Regions from separate parts of the Streptosporangium sp. NPDC023963 genome, predicted to be linked through region 2. Evidence: predicted binding sites of a transcription regulator. Region 2 holds the regulator's gene; each other region holds the start of a gene.
What was found. Region 2 encodes HrcA, which represses chaperone genes, less so after heat shock. Its sites were predicted from a motif close to TTGGCACTCTCNNNNNGAGAGTGCCAA; they were not measured.

Region 1 (10,222 bases), 460 kb from region 2:
CGATCGCCTCCGCCACGGCGGGCGCGTCGACGTCGCCTCCTCCGTGGCGCACCGCCAGGTCGCACAGCCCGCGACCGTACGCGAGAAGATCACGGTCGGGCATGTCCTCCAGCGCCGAGATGCCCCACCTGTAGTCGTCCCGGATCCGGCACAGGAACTCCTTCTCGCTCTTGTCCAGCCCCGAGACCGTACCGTCGCCGAATCCGGCGCAGTCGAGCGCCGACGCGTCGCTCACCTTCCCCCGCGCGGCGTCGCCCCCCACGCCGAGGAGCACCACGACCACCAGCGGCACCGCGATCGCCGTACGGGCGAGACCGTTTCCCGGAGTTCCCGGAGTTCCCGGAGTACGGGAGGCACGGACCGCGAGGAGCACGAGGATCGCGGCGACAAGGCCACAGAGATCCTTCGTGACACCCCAGCTCGTCAGCCCCAGCCCCCAGAGAACCGCGCATCCGGGATCGACGGACCTGTCGATCATGAGCAGTAACAGGGACGGGAGATACCGAACGATCATCACCAGGGCGGCGAGGCGCCCCAGGATCCGGCCGATCCTGGGATGTCCGGCCCGCCCGCTCAGAGACCGGCTCCCCCAGGCGAGGACGATCAGCGGCACGGATTCGAACCACAGGAGAGGGAAATCCCAGACCGGGTCGAGCAGCTCGTTCAGCCATTGGTCGATCCGGCGCCCCTCGCAGCGGCTGGACGAGAACCAGACGCCACCCCCGGCACCCCCATGCCGGGCACCATCGTCCTGATCCAGAGATGGATTCGGGGAACCAGGGCGGCCAGAATCGCCGCTCCCCAGAGAATCGATGATCGTTTCGGCACGAAACGGAAGCCTATAGGCGGAATGCCGAGCAATTTTTTACATGAGGGTTTCCGTCAAAACAGCGTGCGGCACGGTATCGACGCCCTTGTTCGGATCCTCGTCCGGCCGTCGGGAGTCTCGCCCCGGGCGGCCGGGCGCGGATCCGGTTCCGGGCGTCACCCGGAGGGCGAATCTCCGGAAAACCAAGGATCTCGGAAGAGGGTGGTGCCTGACGGGCAGCGTGAGCCCTTTCCTCGACACCACGATTCCTCGACACCACGACGGAAGGGACCCTTCGCGATCACATTTGAGCGCTGAGGGCCCGCGCGACCGTGAGGCTGTCCTCGTAGATGTGGAAGCGGGTGACGAGCCCGTCCTCGACGGTGAGGTGCAACGCGAACGGTGAGGTGTACGAGGTCCCGCCGTCCCGCACCGTCTGCGCGATCTCCCCGAGCACGACGGCGTCCGAGCCGTCGACCAGGATCCGCGCCACCGACGTGCCGTTCAGTTCGGGCACGTGGTGGGCCTCCAGCGACCGGAAATGGTCCGCCACGTCGGCCCGGCCGGACCGGGGGCGAATCCACGGCACCGCCGGATGCCCCTCGGCGGGCCAGGCGAGCCGCCAGTCGACCGGCTCGGCGAACAACTCCGCCGTACGGCCGTGATCGCCCTCGGCCATCCGGCGCAGCAACTCTTCCACGATGTCACGGGTTTCATCACTCATGCCACAAGCCTCTAGGTTCCGGGCGCCGCCCGTCGATTACCACCGAGGTATGACGGGACCCGCAGAGGCCGGGGGGCAAGGCGAATCGCCTCACTGCCCGGCCGTGCCACTCGGCGGCCGGTACGGTCAACGGGCGGGGAAATCAAACTCGCCGTCCTTGACGCCGCCGACGAACGCCTCCCACTCGGCCCGGGTGTCGCGTGGGATGCGGAGCGCGCCGGTGGCGTGCTGGTGCGCCCGGATGGTATCGAACGCAGGCTTCTCTGAACAGACCATCGCTCTGGCCTGCAGGAGTCGCCTCGGACCGCTCACTCCGACCTGGTCTAGCTAGGGGACGGCGACAGGAAGGTCCCCGCCCCGTAGCGCCACGGGAACGCGATCATCCTCTCCCGGCGTTCCAGAGCGTGCTCGGGACGGCGGCTCCTGAGGAGTTCAGGCCCTGGAAGCCTGGCGCATCCAGCGCGTGCCCGTCCGGTTCGAAATCCGGTGGCCTCCTCGCGGCAGCCGCCGTTAGCGTGTCGCGGTGATCTACGAGCATCCTTTGGCGTACGTGCTCGGACTTGAGGGCATCGCCCTGATGCGGGCCTACACCGGCGAGCACGACCGCGCGTTCGTCGAGGCGCGCCTGACCGAGATCCGCGAGTTCCTCGACGACGACTCCCTTGCCTGCGCCGCTGTCGAGGTGGCCCGCGTGGACACCGTGGACGGTTACCGGATCTGGTCGCAGACCTATGACACCCCCAACGCCGCGTTCGACGCCGACGAGCCCTTCATCAGGGAGCTGGTCGACGCGCTGCCGCCCGGCGACGCGCTGGACGCGGCGTGCGGCACCGGCAGGATCGCGGCCTATCTGGCAGGGCGCGGCCATCGGGTGCGCGGCGTGGACAGTTCACCCGACATGCTGGAGCGGGCGCGCCGGCGGGTGCCGCAGGCGGAGTTCCAACTGGGTGACCTGTCATCGCTGCCGGTGCCCGGCGAGTCCGTCGACCTGGTGGTCTGCTCGCTGGCGTTGACACATGTGCCCGCCCTGGACCCGGTGCTGGCCGAGTTCGCGCGGGTGTTGCGGCCCGGTGGGCACCTGGTGATCACCGACATCCATCCCGAGGGCGTGGCTCGGGGAGTGGTCCCGCCCGTACGGCTGCCCGACGGCCGGCCGGGAAGGGTGGCCACCTACCGCCACCTGGTCGGTGACTACCTGCGAGCCGCGCTGGCGGCCGGGCTCCGGGTACGGCGCTGCGAGGAGCCACGGCACCCGCCGGAGAAGCCCGGCGAGCGGACCGATGTCCTGGAGCCGTGGGAGGTATGGCCGTGGGCCCTGTGTGACCTGGCGCCCGAGGCGGCGCACGCGGCCATCGCCGGAACGCCGTCGATGCTGTTGTGGCACTTTCAGCGTTAGAAGGACGTGTTCGATCCCTCCGAAGTGATCCTGCGGCGCGACCGGGCCCATCCATCTGACCGGAACTCACGCGGAAGGCACCCCGGCCCTCACGGGCCGGGGTGCCTCGGAAGACGATCTAGCGCTGTGCCTCGATCATCCAGTGGTGCTTCTCCAGGTCCTGCGTGATCTCGATGAGGAGGTCCTGGGTGACCAGGTCGGGCTGCTCGGCGGCCTCGATGCGCTCACGCATCCGGCGGATGATGGACCCGAGGATGTCCGTCATGGCGGCCACGACCTTGCCGTCGTTGAGGTAGCCCGACTCCAGCTGCGGCACCTCGCTGGTGCTCGTGAGCGTGGAGGCCCGGCCGTCGGGGTTGCACCCGAGGGCCACCGCGCGCTCGGCGACGGTGTCCGCGTGCTTCCGGGCCGACGAGACGATCTTGTCGAGCTGCAGGTGCAGCGACCGGAAGTTGTGGCCGATCACGTTCCAGTGGGCCTGCTTGGTCAAGAGCGAAAGGTCGATCAGGTCGACGAGAGCCCCCTGGAGCACGACGGCAATGGTCTTCTTGTCTTCTGGCGTGAGTGGGCTGGTGATCGCGGACATGAAGCGTTCCCCCTGTTTCGAGCTTAGTTTCCCCTTTGCTACGAAATGTCCGTACCCATCTATCCACTTCCCTATTCCGGCCATCATGTTGACACTGTCATGATTACAGTGTCACTATCGAGGCATGGAATGGACCATCGGTGAACTGGCCGAGCGGGCATCCGCGGCGCTGGCCCCCACCGCCCAGCTCAACGGGCGGGTCAGGGACATGCCCAACGAACGCCTCATCCGCTGGTATTCGACGATCGGTCTCCTCGACCCCCCGTCTGCCCGCCGGGGCCGCGTGGCCATGTACGGCAGGCGCCACCTGCTCCAGATCGTCGCCGTCAAGCGGCGCCAGTCCGACGGCCGGACCATCGCCGAGATCCAGGCCGAGCTGGCCGGGGCCACCGACCAGACCCTGGAGTCGATCGCCCGGCTCCCCGAGCCCTCGCCGGGGAACACGCCGGAAAACGCGCCGGAACCCGTCCCCGGGCACCCGCCCGCGTCTCCGGCCGAGACCGGCTCCCCCCGGGCGGCGCGCCCGCGTTTCTGGGCCGGCCCTTCCGCCTCCCCGGCACCCGCCTCCCCGGCGGCCACAGCCCCGGCGGCCGCAGCCTCGGCGGTCACCGGCTCCGCTCCGCCGAAGCCGTCTCCGGCGTCCTCCGGCGAAGCCCCGCCGCCCCCTGTTCCGTCCGGCACGCCCTTCCCCGGCACGCCCTCCTCCGTCACGGTCCCGCCGGCTCAGAACCCACCCGGCGGAACTCCCCCTCCCCCGGCGCCGCCCGCCCCGGAAATCCCGGCGACGCCCGCCGCGCAAGCCGTGATCGTCCACGGCGTACGGCTCGCGAACGGCGTGACGCTGATGCTCGACACGGGCGGGCACGCCCCCTCACCCGAGGACCTCGCCGAGATCGCCGCCGCCTCGGAGGGGCTCCTGTCGCTCCTTCGCGAACGCGGCCTCACACCTCCGGAAGGAATTCACGCATGACCACTTCGATCACCACACTGCCGCCGGAGGAGTGCCTGCCCGTCCCCGACGCCGGGATGGGGGCGCTCGCCACCGAGCGCGGCAACCTGCCGCTGGAGAGCGTGGACGTGACCGCCGCCGTGTCCGGCCTGAGTGCCGGGGTCGAGGTGGTCCAGGGCTTCCGCAACCCGCACGACGTGGCCCTTGAGGCGACGTACGTCTTCCCGCTGCCCGACCGGGCCGCCGTGACCGCCTTCAGGATGGAGGCCGACGGCCGGGTCATCGAGGGCGTGCTCAAGGAGCGCGGCCAGGCCAGGGCCGACTACGACCAGGCGATCTCCCAGGGGAAGCGGGCCGCGATCGCCGAGGAGGACCGGCCGGACGTCTTCACCATGAGGGTCGGCAACATCGTGCCGGGCGAGCGGGTCACCGTGCACCTCACGCTGAACCAGCCGCTCCCGTACGAGGACGGCGCGGCCACCTTCCGCTTCCCGCTGGTCGTCGCCCCCCGTTACATCCCGGGCACCCCGCTGGACGGCGAGCGCGCGGGCGACGGCTGGGCCCCGGACACCGACGCGGTCCCCGACGCCTCCCGCATCACCCCGCCGGTGCTGCTGCCCGGCTTCCCCGACCCGGTCCGGCTGTCGCTGGCCGTCTCCGTCGACCCCGCCGGCCTGGAGCTGCGCGAGGTCCGCTCCAGCCTGCACGTGGTCCGGGAGGAGAGCACGACGATCCGCCTCCAGCCGGGTGAGCGGCTGGACCGCGACTTCATCCTGCGTCTGGCCTTCGACGCCTCCACCTCCCTCGCGCTCGCCCCGGACGGGGACGGCGAGAGCGAGGGCACGTTCACGCTGACCGTCGTCCCCGAACCGGCGCCCGCCGGGACCGGGGCCAAGGACGTCGTGCTGGTGCTCGACCGCTCGGGCAGCATGACCGGCTGGAAGATGGTGGCCGCCCGGCGCGCCGCCGCCCGCATCGTCGACACGCTCACCTCGGGCGACCGGTTCGCGGTGCTCTCCTTCGACACCGTCGTGGAGTACCCGGAGGGGCTGGGCGAGGGACTGTCCGAGGCGTCCGACCGCAACCGCTACCGGGCCGTGGAGCACCTGGCCAGGCTGGAGGCGCGCGGCGGCACCGAGATGCTGTCGCCGCTGGAGCGGGCCGCCGCGCTGCTCGCCGACTCCGCCGGGGACCGGGTGCTGGTGCTCGTCACCGACGGGCAGGTCGGCAACGAGGACCAGATCCTGGAGCGGCTCGGCGCCGCGCTCGCCGGGGTGCGGGTGCACACGGTCGGCATCGACAGGGCGGTCAACGCCGGTTTCCTGGGCAGGCTGGCCGGGCTCGGCGGGGGCAGGTGCGAGCTGGTCGAGTCCGAGGACCGGCTGGACGAGGCGATGGAGCACATCCACCGCCGGATCGGCGCCCCCCTGGTCACCGACCTGTCCCTCAAGGCCGACGGGCTCGACCTGGTCACCGGGACGGTGAGCCACGTCGGCTCGATCTACTCGGGCGTCCCGCTCACCGTGCTGGGCCGCTACCGCGGCACGGCCGCCGGGGCGCTGACCGTGCGGGGCCTGGGCGCCGACGGCTCGCCGTGGGAGCGGAGGGTCGGCGCGTCGACGGTGGACAATCCGGCCGTACGGGCGATCTGGGCGCGGGCGCGGCTGCGGGCCCTGGAGGACCGCTACGCGGCCGGTGACCGGTCCCTGGAGGCCGAGATCGTCGAGACCTCGCTCAGGTACGGGGTGCTCTGCCGGTTCACCGCCTTCGTCGCGGTCGACACGCAGGTGGTCGCCGAGGGCGGCCCGGGGCACCGGGTGATCCAGCCGGTGGAGCTGCCCAGCGGCTGGGGGAGCCCGGTCACCGCCGCGCCGATGATGATGACCTCGATGGCCTTCGAGAGCGCGGCCCCGGCCCCGAGCCCGCCGCCGGCCCCCGGGGCGCCTCCGGGGATGGCCCGTCCCGGCTCCATGCCGAAGTTCGCGGCGAGCCCCGCCGTCGGCGGCCTGCCGCAGGACGCGGCGGCCGGAGGCTTCGACGACCGCGCCCGGATGCTGCGTCCCGCACCGGCGGGGGCTCCTCCGATGCGGGGCGGATCCCGGGGCGGCCCGCAGGAGCCGCCGAGGGAGCAGCTCGCCGAGGAGCTGGAGCGGCTGCGCGCCGCGGCCTCCCTGCCCGCCGCCGAGCGGCTGCGCCTGCTGGAGGACCTGGGCAGCCGCCTCGCGGCCCTGGCCGTCTACCTCGGCGGCCACGCGGAGCTGGCCGCCCTGGCCGGCGAGCTGCAGGCAGGTGGGGACGTGGACACCCTGTGGCGGCGGGCCGTGGAGGTCCTGGAGTCCCTGGCGGGTCCCGCCAGGCGACGCCCGTTCTGGAAGCGGTGACCTCGCCGCTCCCGCCCCGGAAAGCACCACGGGACGCCGTGCCGACCTGAGGAGCGGGGGATGGTCTCGTGACCGTTCGAACGGTCACGAGACCATCTCCGGGCACGAACACCCGCGAAGAGCGTGCTCCGGGCCGATTTCCGGGCCCGTCGGCGGAGGGGCCCGCCCGCCTCATGGTCCGACGGTGACGGTCCTCGTCGGAGTCGGCCCCGGCCGTGTCGCCGCCCCCGCCCGATCGTCCGGTTCGACGGTGACGGTCCTCGTCGGAGTCGGCCCCGGCGGTGCGGTCCTGTCCGCTTGATCGTAGACGCCGACCGCCCACCGCCCCGGTCGCCGCTCGATTCCGGCGGACACCCGTTCGACGACTCCGGGCCTGAGCAACGCCGACACCATGTACTTGCCGTCACACAGACCCACTTCCTTCCTGACCACCTTGCAGCCCTCGTACGGGTTCGGGTGGGGGCCGGGAGGATCGATCAACGCGTCACCGGGCAGGACCCAGATCTTGAGACGCTGGGGCCGCTCCAGCGAGACGGTGCGGTCATGGTTGTAGTTGTAGAAGCCATCCTTGCCACACGTGCCGGCCGTACCGCCTCCGTTGTGCTTCCGGATCACCACCACCGCCTTCGGATCGGCGCATACGACCAGGTACGTGGTGAAGGCGCTCAACGGCTGGAAGGTGACCGTCGTGCTGCCGGGCATGGTCGTGAAACCGTACGACGTGATCAGAGGGGCGTCCAGGAGGTCCTCAGGGGGCAGGGCGGGAGGCGGCGGTGAGATCCTCGCCGCCGTCGGCGGCTCCTCCACCGGTTGCGCGCTCCTCCAGAACCCCTGACCCACGAGGGCCACGGCGACCGCGGCCGCTCCCGCGAGCGCCACACCCGCCACGGCCCTGCGCCGCCTGATGCGACGGCCACGCCGTACGATCTCCCGCACGTCCGGGGGGGTGTCGCAGACGTCCTCGGCCAGTGCCGCGCGCAACTCGTCCTCGGTGTGGATCATCGCTTCGCTCCCGTCGTCTGCATCTCCGAATGAACGCGAAGGCGTTTCAGCGCCCGGCCGAGCTGGGTCTTCACCGTGCCGAGCGAGCAGCCGAGCACGTCGGCGCACTGCGGGAGGGTGAGCTCCTCGAAGTAGTGCAGGACGATGACCGCGCGCTGCCGCCTCGACAGGCCGCCGATCGCCTCCCTGAGCACCTGGCGGCTGCCGACCTCGGCGGTGAAGTCCCGGGGGTCGGCGCGCTCGGGAAGGTGCTCGGCGGGCACCTCGTCGCGCCACTTCCTGCGCCACCAGGAGGCGTGGGTGTTGACGATGATCCGGTGCACGTACGGGTCGGGGTCGCCCTCGATCCGCCGCCACGCCACCCACGCCTTGGCCAGCGCCGTCTGCACGAGATCCTCGGCGGTCGCCCTGTTGCCCGTCAGCAGGTACGCCGTATGTCGAAGCCGCTCGTAACGCGTCGCCACGTAAGCGTCGAACCCGTCGTCCATTCACGATCTCCGTCCTGAAGTCTCACAGACATCTACTCGGCGGCGAGCCGGTTCGGACGACAGCGGGAGACGACGCGTAGCCGTTTCCCCGTTCCACGGAAGTTCCCCGTTCCACGGAAACGAGGCGCGGTCATCGGCGCGGTGCCCTCACCGGAGCCGGCCCCCGCGGGTGCGGATCACCGGCGGATCACCGTGCGCGGTGGAGATGCCGCGAGGCCGATATGGGACAGAGCGGGACCAAGGGCAGGAAGAGCGGGGTTCCAACTCGGGCCGCGCCACATAAAGTAGCGGGATGGTGATTCTGGACGGCGGCCTGGCCACCCATTTGGAGGAGCTGGGCGCGGACCTGCGAGACGACCTCTGGTCGGCGAAACTCCTGCTGGAGAACCCCTCCGTGATCCGGCAGGCGCATCTCGACTACTTCGCCGCGGGCGCCGAGGTGGCGATAACGGCGAGTTACCAGGCGAGCATCCCCGCGTTCGTACGTCGCGGCCTGAGCGCCGCCGAGGCCGAGGACCTCATCCTGCTCTCCGTGCACCTGGCCGCCCAGGCCAGGGACGCCCACGGTTCGGGCACCGTGGCCGCCAGCGTCGGCCCGTACGGCGCCTACCTGTCCAACGGCGCCGAGTACACCGGCGACTACGACCTCGACGAGGACGGCCTGACCGACTGGCACCGCGACCGCTGGCACATCCTGGCCGACAGCGAGGCCGACCTGATGGCCTGCGAGACCATCCCGTCCTACACCGAGGCCAGGGCGCTGAGGCGGCTGCTCGCCGAGACGCCGGAGATGCGGGCGTGGGTGAGCTTCTCCTGCCGCGACGGCGAGCACATCAACGACGGCACCCCGCTCAAGATGGCCGCCGGGTTGTTCACCGGGAACCCTCAGGTGATCGCGATCGGCGTCAACTGCACGGCACCGCGCCACGTGCTCAGCCTGATCTCACAGATCAAGGGCAAGCCCACCATGGTGTACCCCAACTCCGGCGAGGTCTGGGACTCCGCGAACCGGCGCTGGCTCGGGCTGGCCGACCCGGTGGAGTTCGGAGAGGCCGCGGCCGGGTGGACCGCCGCGGGTTCCGCCTTCGTCGGCGGCTGCTGCCGTACCACTCCGGAGCACATCCGCCAGATCCGCACCCACCTCATGGGGCCGGGCACCCCGTGAGGCCCTGACCGGCCGCCGCGCCTTCCGAGCGTCCCGCATCCGCATCCACGCCCACGCCCAGGATCCCCGGCCGCACGCCTACGGGGGTCCGGCGGGCCCTCCGCCGGCCCTTCGGCGGGAACAGGCCGGTCGACACTCACCCTTCGGCGGGAACAGGCCGGTCGAGCGTCTCCGCCGGCGGGATCCCGGCATCGGGGCGCGGCTCGTAGCGCTCCAGGTGCTGGGTGCGCCGGACCAGGGCGCGCAGGTCGGCGAGGGTGCCGGAGACGACCCCGTCGGCTCTGGCCTGGACCAGGACGTTGCCGATCGAGGTGGCCTCGACGGGTCCCGCGACCACGGGGAGGCCACAGGCGTCGGCGGTGAGCCGGCAGAGCAGCGCGTTGCGGGAGCCTCCCCCGACGATGTGGATCGTGTCCACCGCCTGCCCGGTGAGCCGCCGGGCGTCCTCGATCGCCGCCCGGTGGGCCAGCGCCAGGGAGTCGATCACGCAGCGGACGGTCTGGGCGCGGGTCTCCGGCACGGGCCTGCCGGTACGGCGGCAGAAGTCGGCGATGCGTCCGGGCATGTCGCCGGGCGGATGGAAGATCGGGTCGTCGGCGTCCACGACCGACCGGAACGGCTCCTCCCCGGCGGCCTGCTGGAGCAGCTCCTCCAGGTCGACCCGCCCTCCCGGCGCCCCGGCGGGCGAGGCCCCGGCGTCGGCCGAAGCCCCGCCGGCCGGCT
Region 2 (10,222 bases):
GTCCCACTGATGTGACCACCGAGACCCTCGTGGCCGACAGGTCGCTCGGGGCGGTGCCCGTCGGATGGGATGCCGACATGGCCGTTACCGCGCTCTACAGCGCGCACTATCGGTCTCTTGTCCGTCTCGCCGTCTTACTCGTCCGCGACATGGCAACCGCGGAGGAGGTCGTGCAGGACGCGTTCGTCGCCATCCATGGCGCCTGGCGTCGACTGCGCGACACCGACAAGGCACTGGCCTACCTGCGACAGTCGGTCGTCAACCGATCACGTTCGGTGCTTCGGCATCGGGCGGTCGTCGAGAAGTACGCGCCCAAGGGCATGCCCGACGCGCCGAGCGCCGAGAACGGGGCGATCGGCGAGTTCGAGCGTTCCGCCGTCATCGAGGCGCTCCGCGGGCTGCCCGCACGCCAGCGGGAGGCCCTGGTGCTGCGCTACTACGGAGACCTGTCCGAGGCGCAGATCGCCCATGCGATGGGCATCAGCAAAGGCGCGGTCAAGAGCCACACGGCTCGCGGCATGGCCGCCCTACGAACCTCACTGGAGCAACTGTCATGACCGACTCCCCGGATGAGTACGGCGAGCTGCTTCGCCGCGCGCTCAGCGCGGAGGCGAACTCGGTCGTTCCCTCCCCGGACGGGCTGGAGGTGATCCGCGGACGCATCGAGCGGCGCGGGATCCGCCGGCTGGTGTGGTGGCGCGCCGGGGCCTCCGTCGCCGGCGCGGTCCTCGTCGCGGCGACCGTCGTCATGGTGGTTCCCCAGTTCCGCGAGGAGGTGGGCCGCCAGGTGAGGGTCGAGTGGATCAAGTTCGCCGAGTCGACCCCTCCCGTCGACGGGTCCGCCACCTCACGCCCCCCGGCGCCCTCCTCGCAGCCGCCGTCCGACCCCGCCCCGCTTCCGGCCGCCAGCAGGTCGGAGCCCGGCGCCACCATGCTCTCGCCGAGGCCCGCACCGTCCAGGAGCGCGGCGCCCAGCACGCGGCCCACCTCCAGGCCCAACCCGGCGACGACGGCTCCCAGGCCGACGCCGACACCGACGCCCACCTGCCCCACCCCCCTCGACAGCCCCACCGTCGAGCCCAGCGGGGTCTTCAGGAGGTGCGAGGAGATCGAGGCGACACCGACGCCGGCGAAGACGAGGCCGATTCCCTCGGAGAGCCCGTGCTCGCCCGACGAGTGCGCGCCCTCGGGCGACGCCTCGCCCCCCATGCCGACGGAGGCGAGCACCCCGATCCCGATCCCCACCCAGAGCTAGCGCGGTGACCGGTCACGGCGGACCCTGACCGGTTCTCTCCTCGTCACCCGCTCGCGGGGGGCGGGTTCCCGGGGCCTCACGGACCCCTCCCGGTGGTCTCACGCCTCCCGGGGCCTCACGACACCGCTTTCCGGAGCTCACGCTTCCCGGCGCCTCATCCTCCCGGGCCTCACGCCTCCCGGGGCCTCACGCTTCCCGGCGCCTCACGCTTCCCGGCGCCTCACGCTTCCCGGGGCCTTATGACACGGATTCGCCGGGACCGGCGACCGCCGAGGAGCGACCGGCCGCACCCCGGCGGGATGTCACCAGCGGCCACTGCGCGTCTGGAGCACCGCCGCCGCGACGACCCCGGCGGTCGAGGTGCGCAGCACCGTCGGCCCGAGCAGCGCCGGTACCGCCTTGGCCTCACGGAACGCGGCGATCTCCTCGCCCGAGACCCCGCCCTCGGGGCCGACCACCACGACGATGTCGCCGCCGGCCGGAAGGGGCAGGCCGGACAGCGGGGCGGCGGCCTCCTCGTGCAGCACCACACCCAGCGCCGCGGCCGACAGCAGGCCGGCGACCTTCGCGGTGGACGCGAGCTCCGTCACCTCCGGCAAATGGAAACGGCGCGACTGCTTGCCCGCCTCGCGTGCCGTGGACCGCCAGCGGGCCAGCGCCTTGGCCGCCCGCTCGCCCTTCCACTGGGTGACACACCTGGACGCGGCCCAGGGGACGATCACATCGACCCCCGCCTCGGTCATCATCTCCACGGCCAGCTCGCCCCGGTCGCCCTTGGGCAGGCCCTGGACCACGACCAGGCGCGGCGACGGCACGGGCACGTCGTGGCGGCGCAGCACCTCGACCCGGAGCGAGTCCCTGCCCGCCTCGGTCACCACGCACTCGGCGACGGAGCCCGCCCCGTCGGTCAGGTCGAGCCGCTCCCCCGCCCGCAGCCGCCGTACGGCCGCCGCGTGGCGCCCCTCGGGACCGCCGAAGACGAACTCCGGCCTGGCCAGGTCGGCGGGTTCGGCCAGGAAGACCGGGACGGTCATGGGCCATCGGAGCCGGACGGGCCGGGACGCCACGCCCCGGAGCCGGCCCGGCCCGGGTGACACGACCCCGGGACGGCCGCGGCGGGACGCTCCGGCCGGAGGTGAGCCCGGCCGCGGCGCGACCGGGCTCGGGCCGGGTCAGCGGCCATTGAAGGCGTCTCGCAGGCGGGAGAAGAAGCTCTGCTGCCCGGGGGCGAACTTGCCCGGCGGGCGCTCCTCGCCGCGGAGCCTGGCGAGCTCCTTCAGCAGCTCCTCCTGCTCGGCGTCGAGGCGGGCGGGGGTCTCCACGTTCACGTGGATCAGCAGGTCGCCGCGGCCGGTCTCGTTCAGGCGCTGCACGCCCCGCCCGTAGAGCGGGATCGTCTGCCCCGACTGCGTGCCGGGACGGATGTCGAGATCCTCGGCGCCGTCGAGCGTCTCCATGGTCAGGATGGTGCCGAGCGCGGCCGCGGTCATCGGGATCTGCACGGTGCAGTGCAGGTCGTCTCCGCGCCTCTCGAAGATCTCGTGGGGGCGCTCGACGATCTCCAGGAACAGGTCGCCGGGCGGGCCTCCGCCCGGGCCGATCTCGCCCTCGCCGGCGAGCTGGATGTGGGTGCCGTCCTCGACGCCGGCCGGGATGCGGACCTTGATGGTCCGCCGGGTGCGGACCCGGCCGTCGCCGGAGCACTCCTGGCAGGGGTTGCGGATGATCGACCCGAAGCCGCCGCACTGGGGGCAGGGGCGGGAGGTCATCACCTGGCCGAGGAAGGACCGGGTGACCTGGGACACCTCACCCCGGCCGTGACACATGTCACAGGTGTCGGGGTGGGTGCCGGCCGCGGCGCCCGAGCCCGTGCAGACCTCACAGACCACGGCGGTGTCGACGACCAGCTCGCGGGTCGTGCCGAAGCCCGACTCGCGCAGGTCGAGCTCGACCCGGATGGTGGCGTTGCGCCCGCGCCGGGCACGGGAGCGGGGACCGCGGCCACCGCCGCCACCCGCCGCGCCGAAGAAGGCGTCCATGATGTCGCTGAACGGGAAGCCGGCACCGAAGCCCCCGGCCCCCGCGCCGCCGCCCGAGGCGAACGGGTCGGCACCCATGTCGTACATCTGCCGCTTGCTGGAGTCGGACAGGACCTCGTAGGCCTGCGTGATCTCCTTGAAGCGTTCCTGGGTCTCGGGGTCGGGGTTGACGTCGGGATGCAGCTCGCGCGCCAGGCGCCGGTACGCCTTCTTGATCTCTTCCGCACTGGCGTCGCGGCGCACCCCGAGGGTGCCGTAGTAGTCGCTCTTAGCCACTTTTCGTTGACCTCTTATGATGCAGCCAGGATCTGGCTGACGTAGCGTGCCACCGCGCGCACCGCGCCCATCGTGACCGGGTAGTCCATTCGCGTCGGGCCCAGCACACCGAGCCGGGCCAGTTGCTTGTCCCCAGAACCGTATCCGGCGGCGACGATGGACGTGCCCTGGAGTCCGGTGTAGGGGTTCTCCGAGCCGATCCGCACGGTCAGCGCCGAAAGGTCGGAGGTCTCACCGAGCAGGCGCATGAGCACGACCTGCTCTTCCAGAGCCTCCAGCACGTCGCGGAGCCCGACGGTGAAGTCGGCTCCCGCGAGGTTGGCGGCTCCGGCAAAAACGATCTTCTCGTCGTGCCGGTCCACCAGGGACTCCAGCAGCACTGACAGGATAGTGGCAGCGAGCGGCCGGTCTTCCGGGGGCAGCCGCTCCGGCAGGTCGGCGACCTTGTCGGGGACGCTGGTGAGCCCGCACCCGTCGAGGGAGGCGTTGAGCATCGCGCGCAGATGGGCCACGCGCTGCTCGTCGACGACGTTGGGCAGCTCGACCACGCGCTGCTCGACCCTGCCGGTGTTGGTGATGAGCACGAACATCAGCCGGCGCTCGCTCAGCGGCACCAGCTCGACGTGCCTGACCGTCGAGTGGGTCAGCGTCGGGTACTGAACCACGGCGACCTGCCGGGTGAGCTGGGCGAGCAGCCGCACCGTCCGCATGACGACGTCGTCGATGTCCACCGCGCCCGCGAGGAAGCTCTCGATGGCCTTGCGTTCCGCGCTCGACAGGGGTTTCACCTGCGAGAGGCGGTCGACGAAGAGCCGGTAGCCCTTGTCGGTGGGCACCCGGCCTGCGCTGGTGTGGGGCTGGGCGATGTAGCCCTGCTCCTCCAGCACCGCCATGTCGTTGCGGATCGTCGCCGGGGACACCCCCAGGTTGTGCCGGTCCGCGAGGGCTTTCGAACCCACCGGTTCGTTGGTGGACACGTAGTCCTCGACGATGGCGCGGAGCACGGCGAGCTTGCGGTCGTCGACCAACGTGGTCACCTCCCTGCCTGCGTTCAGAGGGAAACACGAGGTTTGGCACTCTGTGTTCCCGAGTGCCAAGTGTACGGCCCCGGTGCGGAAGGCGCGATAAGCAAGAGCCGCGGATGATGACGGCAAGCCGTTGTCAAGTCAACTGCTATCGCGATCCAAGCGGCACCCACCAGAATTCGGGCATGTCCAACGATTTCGGTTCTTATCCGGGTGACGCCTCCCGCGGCCCCGGTCACGGCGGCCCCCAGCAGCCGTATGGCCAGCAGCAGTACGGCCAGCAGCCCCCTTCGTACGGTTACGCGCCTCCCGGTTACGGCGCCCCGCAGGGACCGCCGCCCCCCGCCGGGAAGATCAAGCCCGGCATCGGGTGGATCGTCGGTGTCTGGCTGCTCGCCCTGGTCAGCATCATCGTCGGCATCGGCGGCTTCGCCGGCGGCCTCATCGGCGTGGTCACCGACGCGGCCCCGACGCAGACCTTCGCTCCCGGCCAGGCCACGACGGTCACGATCGACCCGGCGGACAAGCCGGCGATCTACGTCGCCACGGGCGGGCCCACCAAGTTCGAGTGCACGCTGAAGGGCGGCACGGGCACCCCCAGGCTGCAGAAGCCGGACCTCCAGCAGACCGTCGCCGGGTCCGACGGCGTCACCTGGGAGATGGGCCTGCGGGTCGGCGTGGACCAGGCGGGCGACTACCAGGTCCAGTGTTCCGCCGAGCCCGCCGAGGGCACCAGGTTCGGCGTGGGCAAGGAACTCGCCGCCGAATCGCTGGTGGGCGGGGTGGTCGCCCTGTTCGTGATCCCCGGCGTCGGGATCCTGCTCGCCATCGTCGTGACGATCGTCGTACTGGTGAAGCGGAGCAACGCCCGCAAGCGCCGGGCCGCCGCGATGCCGGTGGGACAGTGGGGACAGCCGGGACCCTACGGCAGGTGACGGCGGCGTTTGCTAGCGTCCCACCTGATCCCCGGCGAGAGAGGGTGGGCGGTCGGTGATGTACGAGCGTGACGTTCTGGCGGGAGACTGGCGGCGCCCGCGCAGGGGGACGATCCCCCAGGTGCCCGCGGAGCTCGACCTGGTCGTCGAGGACGCCGACGGCGGCTTCTGCGGCGCCGTGGTGGCCTGCGACAAGGAGGCCGTCACCCTGGAGGACCGCTTCGGGCGCCGGCGGGTGTTCCCGCTGGAGCCGGCCGCGTTCCTCCTGGAGGGCAAGGTGGTGACGCTCGTACGGCCCGTCGCGGCACCGCGCGGTCCCCGGCGGAGCGCGTCGGGTTCCATCGCGGTGGAGGGCCTGCGGGCGCAGGTCGCCAAGGAGAGCCGGATCTACGTGGAGGGCGTGCACGACGCCGCGCTCGTGGAGAAGGTCTGGGGGCACGACCTGCGGGTCGAGGGGGTGGTCGTGGAATACCTGGAGGGGGTCGACCACCTGCCCTCGATCGTCGAGGAGTTCGGCCCGGGGCCGGGGCGGCGGCTGGGCGTGCTCGTCGACCACCTGGTCCCCGGTTCCAAGGAGAGCCGGATCGCCGCACAGGTCTCCTCCCCGCACGTGCTGATCGTCGGGCATCCGTTCGTGGACGTCTGGCAGGCGGTCAGGCCGCACGTGCTGAAGATCCCTTCCTGGCCGTCGGTGCCGCGCGGCGTGCCCTGGAAGGAGGGCGTCATCGCCGCGCTGGGCTGGAACGTGGAGCCCGGCGCCGCATGGCGCCACATTCTCGGATCGGTCACGACATATGCCGATCTGGAGCCCGAACTCCTCGGCCCCGTCGAGGAGCTGATCGACTTCGTGACGGTTCCCGGCGAGGACGGCCAAGCCGTCTGACCCGTCAGGGCCGTCACCCCATCAGGAGGGGACATGAGCGAGAACCCCGAGGACCCGCCGGGCGACGACCGGACGCGGCGCATCGGCGAGCCCCCGCCCGGCCACACGTGGCCGGGCCAGAGCGCCCCGCCCCCCGGCCAGGGCTACGGGCAACCCGGCCAGGGCTACGGACAGCCGAATCAGGGATACGGGCAACCCGGCCAGGGCTACGGACAGCCGAGTCAGGGGTACGGGGGCTACCCGCCGCCTACCTCCCCGTACGACGCGGGCGGCTACCAGAGCGGCCCCGCGGGCGGCCACCAGCCCGGACACCCCCAGTACGGCCCGTACGGCGCGGCACAGGGATACGGCTACCAGGCCCCGCCGGGCACGTACGGCCCGCGGCCCGGCAGCGACGACACCACCATGTCGATGCTCGCCCACCTGCTGGGGCTGCTGACCTCCTTCGTCGGGCCGCTGGTGCTCTATCTGGCGAAGAAGAACGAGTCGCCCTACGTGCGCGACCAGGCCGCCGAGGCGCTCAATTTCCAGCTCACGGTGCTGATCGTCTACTTCGTCTCCTGGGTCCTGGCGTTCGTGCTCATCGGTTTCGTGCTGATGTTCTTCCTCTGGGTCGCGTCGATCATCATGACGATCGTCGCCGCGGTGGCGGCCAACCGGGGAGAGAGATACCGCTATCCGATGAACATCCGCTTCGTCAGCTAACCTGTCCGGACCCGGGGCGGAGCCTCAGGTGAGGTCGCGGACCAGGGCGTCGGCCAGCAGGCGGCCGCGCAGGGTGAGCACCGCGCGGCCCGCCTTGAACGGCTCCACCTCCAGCAGGCCGTCGGCCAGCGCGCGGGCGACCACCGGGGGACGTTCCAGCTCCTCGAGCGGGAAGCCCCGGGCGAGCCGCAGCTCCAGCATCAGCCGTTCCACCGCCCGGTCCTGAGGGCCCAGCACCTCGCGCGCGTGCGCGGGCGAGGTGCCCGCGGCCAGGCGCTGAGCGTAGGCGGCGGGATGCTTGACGTTCCACCAGCGGGTGCCGCCGACGTGGCTGTGCGCCCCGGGGCCGACGCCCCACCAGTCGCCGCCGGTCCAGTAGAGCAGGTTGTGCCGGCAGCGTCCGGCCTCCGAGGTCGCCCAGTTGGACACCTCGTACCACTCGAACCCCGCCTCGGCCAGCATGGCGTCGGCGATCAGGTAACGGTCGGCGGCCACGTCGTCGTCGGGCATCGGGAGCTCACCGCGCCTGATCCTGGCGGCCAGCCTCGTCCCGTCCTCGACGATCAGCGAGTACGCGGAGACGTGGTCGGGGCCCGCCTCGATCGCCGCGGCCAGCGACGCGCGCCAGTCGTCGTCGCTCTCCCCGGGCGTGCTGTAGATCAGGTCGAGGTTGACGTGGTCGAACCCCGCCTCCCTCGCCTCCCGCACGGCCCGCGCGGGGCGGCCGGGGGTGTGGCGGCGGTCCAGCACCTGGAGCACGTGCTCGCGGGCGCTCTGCATCCCGAAGCTCATCCGGTTGAACCCGCCGGCGCGCAACTCCGCCAGGTAGGCGGGATCCACCGACTCGGGGTTGGCCTCGGTGCTCACCTCGGCGCCGGGGGCGAGCCCGAACTCCTCCTCGATCGCCCGCAGGATCCGTACGAGGTCTCCGGCGGGGAGCAGGGTGGGGGTTCCCCCGCCGAAGAAGACGGTCTCGACGGGGAGGTGCGCGGCGCCGAGATTGGCCCGCGCCCGCCGCACCTCGTCGACGGCGGTGTCCGCGTAGTCCTTCTGCGACGCGCCGGGACCGAGCTCGGACGCCGTGTAGGTGTTGAAGTCACAGTAACCACACCGGGTCACGCAGAAGGGGACGTGGACGTAGAAACCGAAGGGGCGCTCGCCGAGCCCGGCGAGCGCGCTCTCCGGGAGCTCGCCCGAGGCGGGCGCGGGGTCCCCGTCGGGAAGTGTGGATGGCACGCCCCAAGTCTGCCGCCTCCTCCGCGATGCCCGGTACGCCGGGGATCCGGGGCTCAGGGACGGCTGACGGCTCGAGGCTCGGGGACGCCGGACGGCTCGGAGCTCAGGGACGCCGGCGGAGGACCCCGGCCCCGCGGGCCTGTCCGATCGCCCCGGCCCCCGCGCCGCGGGCGGGAACCGCGCTCCGCCGGATCGCCTCCCGCGGCCCTCCCGGGCGTCAGATCTCGTGCTCGTCCCGCACCGGCAGGCCGTACCGCCGGGCGAGGGGGTTCCACAGCTTCAGAAAGGCCCGTTTGGCGGTGGTCGCCTCGCCGGAGAAGGCGAGACCGCGCCGGTAGTCGTCGTCGCCGCTCCAGGCGCGGCTGCACCCGGCCTCCTGGCGGGTCGCCCAGGCGAGGAACGCCTCGTCGGCGTTGAACGAGGCGTTCAGGGCCCTGGTGAGGCGCGCCTTGACCGCGTCGCCGCCGTCGAGCTCGCCGGTGCCCAGCGCGTCGACCTGGACCACCTGCTCGCGGCGGGCGGCGGTGATCCGCTGGAGCGTGGCGAGCCCGGTGGCGGTGCCCTCGCAGGAACGCAGCTGGTCGAGGGCCGAGCCGAGACCCGATCTGGAGCCGCCGCTGTCGGCGAGCAGGGCGTCGAGGACCCTGGCCTGGGTCTCGGCGTCCTGGGGCCCCTGGGGAGCGCGCCCCGCCGGGGGTGCCCCGGCCTCGGCCTCCGCCCGGTCGCCGGTCGTCGCCGCCCGGACGCCGCCCGCCACGGACGTCCCGCCGTCCCGCGGGGTGAGCCAGAAGGACCCCGCGGTGGCCAGCGACATCGCGAGGACCGTGGCCGTCGCCACCAGTGGCCAGACCTTGCGGTCCCCGCGGGGCGTCCGGTCCCGGCCACGGTCCGGCGGCGGTGCCGGAGCCCGGTCCCCCGCAGGGGGTCGCCAGGGCCGATCGTCCCGCTGGAGGGGACGCTCGTCCGGGGGGAGATGCTGCTGCCAGTCGGCGGGGTCCTGCCGCCACTCTTCCGGCGGGACCCTGGTCCCGCCCGCGGGAACGTCCCGCGAGGGTTGAGCCGGTGGAAACCGGGCCGGTGAGGACTGATCCAGCGGAGGTCGACCCCCCGTCGACGCCCCGCACCTGGGGCATCGCGACAGCCCGCTCACAGGGGTGCCACATCGGTTGCAGAACGCCTGCTGCTCCATGCCTTACCAAGTTAGCCGAAGCATCCCGCCGTCCACCGGTCAAAACGCCGTTGGCCGTTGACGGCCAGATCCCGCAGGTCTACGATCCGGGAAAACTTAAAGGAAAGTTTCCTATAAGTTACTTATTTCAAGCAGTGGAGAAGCCCGTGCAGAGACTCCTCCGTAAAGTGCTCGCGGCAGCCCTCGCCGCGGGTCTCGCGGCCGTGGCCGTGCCGGCCACGGCCCAGGCCCAGACCTCCCGGGAGCACGGTGACCGCTACAAGCGGGTCGCCTACTTCATCCAGTGGGGCGTCTACGGCCGCAACTACCACGTCAAGGACATGGAGACCAGCGGCGCCGCCGCCAAGCTGACCCACATCAACTACGCCTTCGGCTTCGTCAACGCCGGGGGCGACTGCTACTCCCCCGACCCGTGGGCCGACTGGCAGCGCCCGGTCCCCGCCGAGCAGAGCGTGGACGGCGTCGCCGACGCCGAGGGCCAGGCGCTGAACGGCAACCTGAACCAGCTGAAGAAGCTCAAGGCCAAGCACCCCGGTCTCAAGGCGCTGATCTCCCTCGGCGGCTGGACCGGTTCGAAGTACTTCTCCGACGCGGTGCTGACCCCCGAGGGCCGCGCCAAGCTGGCCTCCTCCTGCATCGACCTGTGGCTCAAGGGCAACCTGCCCGGCACCGCGGCCGG
Region 3 (10,222 bases), on a different contig from region 2:
CCAGGCGCTGCCGGATCTCGTCGAGCACCGCGCCCTGGGTCCGCTGCTCGTAGACGTGGTCCTGCGCCGCGCGGGCGAGGAGCTCGCGCATCCGGTCGGAGATGGCGGTCTGGCTGCCTGCCTGGAGCAGGGTGTGGTCGGAGTGATCCACCGAGAGCTCCTTCACTCGCCGACGCTCAGCCGCGCGGTTGGATTTGATGGGATTTGCCGATGAACGATATGAAACCGCAGGCGAGAGAGAACTCCCGCCTGGCAACCTTAGCCTCTGGATCAAGGTTTTCCGGCAGCGAGATTAAAAGAGAGGAATTGCCGGTTGGCTGGAAGAATTGACTATTTTGGCTGGTCAAACAGTGCTTACTGCGGCTGGTCGAACGGGTTCGATCCGGCCGGTCAGCCGGGGCCGCACACGAAGGCGAATGGCCGGTCGCCGATTCGGGTGAGAATGACGACCGCGGATTCCTCACCGGAAAGCCGGAGCTCTTTCCTGAGGCGGTCGACGTCCACCGCGGAGCCGCGCTTCTTGATCGTCACATTGCCCGCGCCGCGCTCGCGGAGCGCCGCCCGCAGCCGCTTGAGCGAGAACGGCAGCGTCTCGTGGACCTCGTACCGGGACGCCCACGGCGTCGGCGTCGCGGCGTCGCCGGTGATGTAGGCGATCTGCGGGTCGAGCAGGCGCCCGCCGACCGACGCGGCGATCTCCGCCACCAGGTGGGCGCGGATCGCCGCGCCGTCCGGCTCGTAGATGTAGCGGCCGGCGGGGCCGGTGGCGGGATCGCCGAGGGCGGGATCGGGCGTCATCGTGTCGCCCGACGGCAGGATCGTCGCCCTGCGCGCCGTCCCGCCCGCCAGCGCGCCGCACCAGATCACGGCCTCCTTGACGTCGCCCTTGTACGAGACCCACTCGGCCTCCGCGCCCTCGGGGACGAACTCGTACGGGATCCCGGGGGCGACCTTCAGGCAGGCGGCCCCGGCCCGGGCCACCATCTCCAGCACGGCGGGCCAGGGCGGCGAGTAGCCCATCGGGTCGAAGGTCCTGCCCCGCGCCGTACGGCGCGCCGGGTCGGCGAACAGGACGTCGAAGGCGGCCGGGTCCAGGGTGGAGGCGTCGGCGGCGCGGACCGAGACCCGGTCGCCGAAGCCCAGGGCGTCCGCGTTGGCCTGGGCGATCGCCGCGGTGAGCGGGTCGGCGTCGACGGCCTCGACCGAGCACCCGGCCCTGGCCAGGGCGAGGAGGTCGCCGCCGATGCCGCAGCAGACGTCGGCGACCCGCGAGCCCGCGGGGACGCGCCGCGCCCGATGGTCGGCGACCTCCCGGCGGGTGGCCTGCTCCAGGCCCGTCCGGGTGAAGTACATGAGATCGGCGTCGGCCCCGAACTTCTCCCTGGCGCGCAGCCGGAGCGTGGCCTGCGTGAACGCCGCCGAGGTCAGGTCCGCGTCGTAGGTCTTCCTCAGCCTGGTCACCGCCGCCACCGGGTCGTCGCCGGCGATCCCGGCCGCCGCGCCCAGGGCCTCCTGGCCGCGCGGGGTCAGGAGTTCCCGGAATGCGTCGAGATTCACACCAGCCGACGCTACCGCCTCGGCCGTAGGGCTTCGCGAGGGGCTTCCACCTGGCTTGACGTTCGCGTGAAGCGCAGAAGAGGTGCTTCGTGTTGACTGTCAAGGCCACCTTGCATACTGTTCCGTATTGGCACTCTCCCGGTGAGAGTGCCAAATACATGCGACGAGGCAGGTCTGACACCCGCGACGGCAGACCGCTGGTCGCCTCTTCTAGATCATTCAAATCTGAAGGGGAGGTCCGACGTGACGACCGCCACCAAGGTTCCCGTTAAGCCGCTCGGCGACCGCATTGTGGTCCAGCCGCTTGAGGCCGAGCAGACCACCGCTTCCGGTCTGGTCATCCCGGACACCGCCAAGGAGAAGCCGCAAGAGGGCAAGGTCCTCGCGGTGGGCCCCGGCAACTGGGATGAGGACGGCGAGAAGCGGATTCCGCTCGACGTCAAGGAGGGCGACGTGGTCCTCTACAGCAAGTACGGCGGCACCGAGGTGAAGTACAACGGCGAGGAGTATCTCGTGCTCTCCGCTCGTGACGTGCTCGCCATCATCGAGAAGTAGTTCTCGCTTCACAAAGATGACGTATCGAGCCCCGGGTCGCGAGAGCGCCCGGGGCTTTGATGCGCCGACGTACTTATAGAGAGGATTGTCATGCCGAAGATCCTGTCGTTCGAGGAGGACGCGCGCCGAGCTCTCGAGCGCGGCGTGAACGCTCTCGCGGACGCGGTCAAGGTGACGCTGGGCCCGCGTGGCCGCAATGTCGTCATCGACAAGAAGTTCGGTGCGCCCACCATCACCAACGACGGTGTCACCATCGCCCGCGAGGTCGAGCTGGAGACGCCGTACGAGAACCTGGGCGCCCAGCTGGCCAAGGAAGTGGCGACCAAGACCAACGACGTCGCCGGTGACGGCACCACCACCGCGACCGTCCTGGCCCAGGCCATGGTCCGCGAGGGCCTGCGCAACGTGGCCGCCGGAGCGCAGCCGCTCTCCCTCAAGCGCGGCATCGACATCGCGGCCAAGGCCGTCAGCGACCGGCTGATCGAGTCGGCCCGCCCGGTCGAGGACAAGAAGGAGATCGCGAACGTCGCGACGATCTCCGCGCAGGACGCCAGGATCGGCGAGCTGATCGCCGAGGCGTTCGACAAGGTGGGCAAGGACGGTGTCATCACCGTCGAAGAGTCCAACAGCATGGGCCTGGAGCTCGAGTTCACCGAGGGCCTCCAGTTCGACAAGGGTTACCTGTCGCCCTACATGGTGACCGACCAGGAGCGCATGGAGGCGATCCTGGAGGACCCCTACATCCTGATCACCCAGGGCAAGATCGGCTCGGTCTCGGACTTCCTGCCGCTGCTCGAGAAGATCGCGCAGACGAAGAAGGCCCTGCTGGTCATCGCCGAGGACGTCGAGGGCGAGGCTCTCGCGGTCCTCGTCACGAACAAGATCCGTGGCACCTTCACCTCCGTCGCCGTCAAGGCTCCGGGCTTCGGCGACCGCCGCAAGGCCATGCTGCAGGACATCGCCATCCTCACCGGTGGCCAGGTCGTCAGCGAGGAGATCGGCCTCAAGCTGGAGCACGTCGGCCTGGAGGTGCTGGGCACCGCCCGGCGCGTCGTCATCACCAAGGACTCCACCACCGTCGTCGACGGTGCCGGTGAGGCCGCGGCGATCGCCGACCGCGTCAAGGAGATCAAGCTCGCCATCGAGCAGTCCGACTCCGACTGGGACCGCGAGAAGCTCCAGGAGCGCCTCGCCAAGCTCTCCGGCGGCGTCTGCGTGCTCAAGGTCGGCGCGGCCACCGAGGTGGAGCTCAAGGAGAAGAAGCACCGCCTGGAGGACGCCATCTCGGCGACGCGCGCGGCGATCGAGGAGGGCATCGTCTCCGGCGGTGGCTCCGCGCTCATCCACGTCTCCAAGGTCCTCGACGACCTGGGCCTGACCGGCGACGAGGCGACCGGTGTCTCCATCGTCCGCAAGGCGCTCGTCGAGCCGGCCCGCTGGATCGCGGAGAACGCCGGTCTCGAGGGCTACGTCGTGACGGCGAAGGTCACCGAGCTGCCCGTCGGCCAGGGCTTCAACGCCGCCACCGGCGAGTACGGCGACCTGATCGCCCAGGGCGTCATCGACCCGGTCAAGGTCACCCGCTCGGCCGTCCAGAACGCCGCCTCCATCGCCGGCATGCTGCTGACGACCGAGGCCCTCGTGGTGGACAAGCCCGAGGAGGAGGCCCCGGCCGCCGCCGGCCAGGGTCACGGCCACGGTCACGGCCACTGATCGGTCACTGATCGGTCACTGGACGACCCCCGGTCGGCCCTCGGCCGATCATCGGTTCCGAACGGCTCGCGTCTCCCCGGAGGCGCGAGCCGTTCGCGTTTCGCGGTAAACCGAAAAACGATCTCAAGCGTCGTGCCGGACAGAAGACCAAACGCGGTTCTAGCGAATAGCCGACGTATTTGGCAATCGAATGGAATATTTGCACATTCTGTAGTCGTTGCGGTCGCCGTTCGATTACGCGCCGTTATCTCCGCCTCAATGTGACCAATCCGTAGCCGTTTGCGATGACGACAGTCACTACCAGGGCGGGCATCATGCCTAACGTGACCGAGGGATGCGTCGCCGACGCCAAAAATGGGGTGAGGCTTGCGACGAGGTCTGATGGGGTCGCCCACAGGGATGATCTCAAGGATCTGACGAGCCTCGCCGTTCAGGGGGATCGCACCGCGATCGAATCTCTGATCGCGCAACTGCGGCCGATGGTCGTCCGATATTGCCGTGGTCGTCTGGGCCGGGTTTCCGGTCAGTATCACATCGCGGACGACGTGGCCCAGGAAGTATGCATAGCGGTGCTGTCCGCACTGCCCCGCTACCGCGACATGGGACGCCCGTTCGCGTCCTTCGTCTTCGGCATCGCGTCTCACAAGGTGGCCGACGCGCTGCGCAGCTCCGTACGATCCGCCGTGCCCACCCAGGACCTTCCTGACGGGCCCGACGAGGGTCCGGGGCCGGAGGAGACCGTGGTGCGTTACATCGAGGCCGAACACGCCCGCCGGCTGCTGTCGAGGCTGCCGGACAACCAGCGCGAGCTGCTCATGCTTCGAGTGGTGTCGGGCCTTTCCGCCGAGGAGACCGGTAATGTACTTGGCATGTCACCAGGTGCGGTTCGTGTGGCCCAGCACAGGGCGCTGGCCCGGCTACGAGCGATGGCGGAGCTGGAGTCGATAGCTTGATCGCGGAGCCGTCGAGCAGGGGGCGCGAGCGAAGGCCCGAACCGCGGGGCGGGGCTCGCGACGACCCGGAGCGAGAACGATCATGACAACGGTTCATCCGCGACGTCCGGCTCGGAGATACGGGCCGGACGAGGACCCGGCGGTCGCCGAGACCGACGAACTCCTGGAGGCGCTCTCCGGCAGGAGGCCCGTCTCCGGCTCAGACGCCGCGGTCGCCCTGCTGGCGGCCCTGATCGACGACGTGGATCAGCGGTGTTCCTCGGTGTCGATCACGCCGTCCACGTAACCACGGGCGTATTCCCAGCTCACGTAGTCGGTGGGGTTGGGCTGGTAGGCGGGCTCGTGCACCTGGGGCTGGCCGTTCTCGATCATCTGGCGCAGGTTGCCGCGCAGCAGCTCCCAGTCGAAGTAGTGCTGCTCCCCGCATTCGGGGCAGTCGAGCACCAGGCCGAGCACGCCCTGGGGCTCCAGCAACGAGCGGAAGACCTCCACGTCGGCGAGGTCGGTCATGGCCTCGTCGCGCTCGTCCGTCGTCAGCGGCTCGGGATCGTCGGGATCGCCCAGCGCCGCCGCCGGGTCGTCGGGGTCATCCGCGAACGGATCGCGAGGGACATCGTCGAGCACGATCCCACCTTATGGCCTGGATGTGACAGACAGGTTCCGAACTGCACGAGTAGGACGCTCCGGGGCGGTACGGGCAGGTCAGAGGCTCGGGCCCTCGGCACCCCGGGGCGAGAGGGCCTAGACGAGCCAGCCGCGCCGGGAGGCCTCCACCCCCGCCTGGAACCGGGACTGCGCCCCCAGTTCGGCCATGGCGTCGGCGAACCTGGCGCGCACCGTGCGGACCGAGACGCCCAGCTGCCGGGCGATCATCTCGTCGGGGACACCCTGACCGGCCAGCCGCAGCACCCGGACCACCCCGTCGTCGCGGTGGGTCCCGGGCAGGCGGGCCCCGCGGGCCCACAGCTCCTCGAAGAGCGAGCGCAGCGCGGCCACCACGACCGGAGCCCTGACCAGGTGGAAGTTGTAGGCGTTCTCGGCGAGCGCGCCGCCCCACTGGGCGGGCATGCCCGCGGCGTCGCCCCCCGCGACGAGGAACCAGCTGGGCACCGTGTCGAGGGTGCGCACCTCGGCCCCCGCCCGCTCGAACTGGTCCAGCTTGTCGCGCAGGCCGGGGATCTCCAGGGTGTGCACCGGGATGGTGACCCGGCAGGCGAGCAGGCCGGCGCGCTGGGCGCCGATCCACTGGTCGGCGTAGCGGTGCGCGAAGTCGCTCATCGTCCGCCGGTCGGGGATGCTCGACAGCAGCCTCAGCGGCGGGGCCTGGACCGCCATGCCGATCACGCTCTCGTAGAGCTCGTCGGCGCCTCCGACCAGGTCCACCGGGAACTGGCCGGTCTGGTAGTCGCGGCCGGCGTCGTACTGGTGGATGAAGCCGCGGATCGAGCCGAGCACGGTGTCGATCCGGCGGCTCTCGGCGGCCAGCCGGTCCAGCCGCTCCGCGATCAGATGGCCGAGGGCCGCGGCCGGGTGGCGGGCCAGGTATTCGCCCCCCTGCTCGTCGACCACGCCCAGCCGCACCAGGGTGGCCAGCTCGTGGCCGAGAGGCTCGGGCGAGCGGTTGGTGGCCTGGGCGAGCTCGGCGCAGGTGGCGCGGTGCAGGCGCAGGACCGCGTTGTACAGGGCCGTCTGGGCCGGAGTGAGCCCCAGGCTCTCCAGCGGGTCGGGCAGTGTGGGTGTGTCGGTACTCATCGGCGAGGGACTCCTGCAAGTGACACGAGGGTCTGGCGAGAATAACCCGGCGAATCGTCCCTGTCCGGGCGTTGCTCCTACCGGTATGCCGCCGTGTGCAGCTTCGTGCAATTGCACGTTTGGACATTGCGAGACGAACGCATCGTGACGCACTCTTGACGCAGCGTCGGCGAAGGCGCGGATCACGCCGCCAGCCGGATGCGGAGGGGGGTCCGGTTGGCGTCAAGGCATCTCCGCGCCGATGCCGGTGATCCGGGGGACCGAGCGGGTCACCGACCGCTCGGTCCCCCGCTTTTCCCGGGTCCTCCGGGGGCCCGTCCTTCCTCCGGGCCCCCCGGGGCCCGCCTCTCCCCGGGTTCTGCGCCCCGCCTTTTCCCCCGGGTCCACCGGCTTCGGCGCCAGACTCTAAACTGTGACCCGGGGGTCGGCGCCTTTCCCCGTCATGAGAGCGCCGCGGCAGGAGGATCGCAGATGGCCAAGTTCACCGAGCCGGGGCTCACGTTCGACGACGTGTTGCTGGTTCCCGCGTATTCGGACCTGCAGCCGGGGCAGGCCGACACCACCACGCGGCTGTCGCGGGGCATCACCCTGCGGATCCCGCTGGTCTCCGCGGCGATGGACACGGTGACCGAGGCCCGCATGGCGGTGGCGATGGCCCGCCAGGGCGGCATCGGCGTCCTGCACCGCAACCTGTCGATCGAGGACCAGGCCCAGCAGGCCGACCTCGTCAAGCGCTCCGAGGCCGGGATGGTCACCAACCCGGTCACCTGCTCCCCGGACGAGACGCTGGCCGACGTCGAGCGCCTCTGCGCGACGTACCGGATCTCCGGCGTCCCGGTGACCGACGAGACCGGCGTGCTCGTCGGCATCGTCACCAACCGCGACATGCGCTTCGAGACCGACGAGAACCGTCCGGTGCGCGAGGTCATGACCCCGATGCCGCTGGTCACCGCGCCGGTCGGGGTCTCCACCGACGACGCGTTCGCCCTGCTCAAGCAGAACAAGATCGAGAAGCTTCCGCTGGTCGACGCCGGGGGGCGGCTGCGCGGGCTCATCACCGTCAAGGACTTCACCAAGAGCGAGCAGTATCCCCTCGCCACCAAGGACGCCGACGGCCGGCTCGTCGTGGGGGCGGCCGTCGGCGTCGGCGGCGACGCGGAGAAGCGGGCGATCGCGCTGATCGAGGCCGGGGTCGACGTGATCGTGGTGGACGTCGCGCACGGCCACTCCAAGGGCCTCGCCGACATGATCGCCAAGATCAAGTCCAACAGCCGGGTCGACGTGATCGGCGGCAACATCGCCACCCGCGCGGGCGCCCAGATGCTGGTCGACGCCGGGGTCGACGCGGTCAAGGTCGGTGTCGGGCCCGGCTCCATCTGCACCACCCGCGTGGTCGCCGGTGTCGGCGCCCCGCAGGTGACGGCGATCCACGAGGCCTCGCTGGCCGCCGGCCCCGCCGGGGTCCCGGTGATCGGCGACGGCGGCCTGCAGTATTCGGGCGACATCGTCAAGGCCATCGCGGCCGGGGCCGACACGGTCATGCTCGGTTCCCTCCTGGCGGGCTGCGAGGAGTCCCCGGGTGAGCTGATCTTCATCAACGGCAAGCAGTTCAAGTCGTACCGGGGCATGGGCTCGCTCGGCGCGGTCCGCAACCGCGAGCGCGGCGGCGCCTCCTTCAGCAAGGACCGCTACGCCCAGGGCGACGTCGGCAACGAGGACAAGTTCATCCCCGAGGGCATCGAGGGGCAGGTCCCCTACCGCGGCCCGGTCGCCGCGGTGGCCCACCAGCTCATCGGCGGCCTGCGCCAGGGCATGTGGTACGCCGGGTGCCGCACGGTCGCCGACATGCACGTGCGGTGCGAGCTGATGCCGATCACGGCGGCGGGCCTCAAGGAGAGCCACCCGCACGACATCCAGATGACGGTCGAGGCTCCCAACTACCACGGTCGCTAGGGCGGCCCGCGCCGGGCGCGCGGGCGAACGTGGCGTGCACCGTGCACGCGCGAGACGCCGCGCGCACGGCCGTGCCGCATGGAACGCGGCGTGCATGGCGCACGCATGGAACGCGGCGTGCGCTGTGCACGCACGGAACGGGAAAGACAGACATATGACTCAGGTGGAGATCGGCCGCGGCAAGAACGGCCGTCGTGCCTACGCGCTCGACGAGATCGGCATCGTTCCCTCCCGTCGCACCCGCGACCCGGAGGAGGTCTCGATCGCCTGGCAGATCGACGCCTACCGCTTCGAGCTGCCCGTCGTGGTGAGCCCGATGGACAGCGTGGTCTCGCCGAAGACCGCCATCGAGGTCGGCAGGCTCGGCGGTCTCGCCGTGCTCGACCTCGAAGGACTGTGGACCCGGTACGACGACCCGATGCCGCTGCTGGAGGAGGTGGCCGAGCTCAAGGGCGAGCCCGCCACGAGGCGGCTGCAGGAGATCTACGACGCGCCGATCAAGGAGGAGCTGATCGGCCGCCGCATCGAGGAGATCCGCGCCGCCGGGGTGGCGACGGCCGTGCGGCTGTCCCCCCAGCGCACGGTCCAGTACCACAAGGCCGTCATCGACGCGGGCGTGGACATCTTCGTGATCCGCGGCACCACGGTCTCCGCCGAGCACGTCTCCGGCAGGGCCGAGCCGCTCAACCTCAAGCAGTTCATCTACGAGCTCGACGTCCCCGTGGTCGTCGGGGGGTGCGCCACCTACACCGCGGCGCTGCACCTGATGCGGACCGGCGCGGCCGGGGTGCTCGTCGGCTTCGGCGGCGGCGCCTCGCACACTACCCGCACGGTGCTGGGCGTGGTGGTGCCGATGGCCACCGCGATCTCCGACGTGGCCGCCGCCCGCCGCGACTACATGGACGAGTCCGGCGGCCGTTACGTCCACGTCATCGCCGACGGCGGCATGGGCACCTCCGGCGACATCGCCAAGGCGATCGCCGTGGGCGCGGACGCGGTCATGGTCGGCTCGCCGCTGGCGCGGGCCGTCGAGGCTCCCGGCCAGGGCTTCCACTGGGGCTCCGAGGCGCAGCACCCCGAGCTGCCCAGGGGCAAGCGGGTCGAGTTCGGCACGGTCGGCACGCTGGAGCAGATCCTGCACGGCCCCTCCTCGGTCGCCGACGGCTCGATGAACCTGATGGGCGCGCTCAGGCGCACGATGGCCACCGCCGGATACTCCGACCTCAAGGAGTTCCAGCGGGTCGAGGTCGTCGTCGCTCCGCAGATCGGCTGACATCTCGCGGGGCGGGGCGGAACCTCGACCCGGGCCGCCCCCCCGTGAGGCCGTTAACTGAAATGACGTGCTTGAAGAAATCTGTGAGCATTCGTACGTGCCAACTGATCGGGAGCTCCGGGTCGCCCTCAAGAAAGGGCCCTTCCACGTCGCGCTGCGTGCCGCGGTGGAGACTCGCGGGCTGACCCTGAACGGGCTTCACCGGCATCTCGGGGAACGCGGTCTCCGGGTCGGGATGACGAGCCTGAGCTACTGGCAACAGGGGCTGCGCCGCCCTGAGCGCCCCGAGTCGCTGCGCGCCGTGCGCGCCCTGGAGGAGATCCTCGTCCTGCCGCCGCGCTCCCTCATGGCCCTTCTCGGCCCGCCCCGGCCGCGCGGGCGGGACGCGGGGAAGCTGCCGGTGGGTGCCCTGCCCTACTCCGCGATCATGGAGTCCTCGCAGACGCTGTCGGCGATGATCCACGAC

Region 1: a site for HrcA is predicted at 3,603-3,629, ahead of AB0F88_RS02670 (DNA starvation/stationary phase protection protein). Genes of this name have one in related genera too.
Region 3: a site for HrcA is predicted at 1,685-1,711, ahead of groES (co-chaperone GroES). Genes of this name have one in related genera too.

Annotation. Positions count from the first base shown of each region.
Region 1 is NZ_JBEZZK010000001.1:639,472-649,693, forward strand. Features, by position in the region: gene AB0F88_RS02655 (hypothetical protein) at 1-613, opposite strand, end outside; gene AB0F88_RS02660 (nuclear transport factor 2 family protein) at 1,110-1,532, opposite strand; gene AB0F88_RS02665 (class I SAM-dependent methyltransferase) at 2,056-2,928, shown strand; gene AB0F88_RS02670 (DNA starvation/stationary phase protection protein) at 3,047-3,514, opposite strand; gene AB0F88_RS02675 (MerR family transcriptional regulator) at 3,639-4,484, shown strand; gene AB0F88_RS02680 (VIT domain-containing protein) at 4,481-6,844, shown strand; gene AB0F88_RS02685 (hypothetical protein) at 7,016-7,846, opposite strand; gene AB0F88_RS02690 (SigE family RNA polymerase sigma factor) at 7,843-8,334, opposite strand; gene mmuM (homocysteine S-methyltransferase) at 8,627-9,499, shown strand; gene AB0F88_RS02700 (rhamnulokinase family protein) at 9,636-10,222, opposite strand, start outside.
Region 2 is NZ_JBEZZK010000001.1:1,100,628-1,110,849, forward strand. Features, by position in the region: gene AB0F88_RS04675 (SigE family RNA polymerase sigma factor) at 78-557, shown strand; gene AB0F88_RS04680 (hypothetical protein) at 554-1,255, shown strand; gene AB0F88_RS04685 (16S rRNA (uracil(1498)-N(3))-methyltransferase) at 1,558-2,289, opposite strand; gene dnaJ (molecular chaperone DnaJ) at 2,428-3,570, opposite strand; gene hrcA (heat-inducible transcriptional repressor HrcA) at 3,585-4,598, opposite strand; gene AB0F88_RS04700 (hypothetical protein) at 4,781-5,530, shown strand; gene AB0F88_RS04705 (DUF3097 domain-containing protein) at 5,589-6,413, shown strand; gene AB0F88_RS04710 (DUF4870 domain-containing protein) at 6,447-7,118, shown strand; gene hemW (radical SAM family heme chaperone HemW) at 7,143-8,354, opposite strand; gene AB0F88_RS04720 (hypothetical protein) at 8,572-9,192, opposite strand; gene AB0F88_RS04725 (glycoside hydrolase family 18 protein) at 9,690-10,222, shown strand, end outside.
Region 3 is NZ_JBEZZK010000002.1:314,113-324,334, forward strand. Features, by position in the region: gene AB0F88_RS07580 (hypothetical protein) at 1-151, opposite strand, end outside; gene AB0F88_RS07585 (class I SAM-dependent methyltransferase) at 391-1,557, opposite strand; gene groES (co-chaperone GroES) at 1,801-2,112, shown strand; gene groL (chaperonin GroEL) at 2,203-3,825, shown strand; gene AB0F88_RS07600 (sigma-70 family RNA polymerase sigma factor) at 4,140-4,778, shown strand; gene AB0F88_RS07605 (anti-sigma-D factor RsdA) at 4,861-5,064, shown strand; gene AB0F88_RS07610 (DUF5319 family protein) at 5,025-5,402, opposite strand; gene AB0F88_RS07615 (helix-turn-helix transcriptional regulator) at 5,520-6,530, opposite strand; gene guaB (IMP dehydrogenase) at 7,002-8,483, shown strand; gene AB0F88_RS07625 (GuaB3 family IMP dehydrogenase-related protein) at 8,638-9,756, shown strand; gene AB0F88_RS07630 (hypothetical protein) at 9,854-10,222, shown strand, end outside.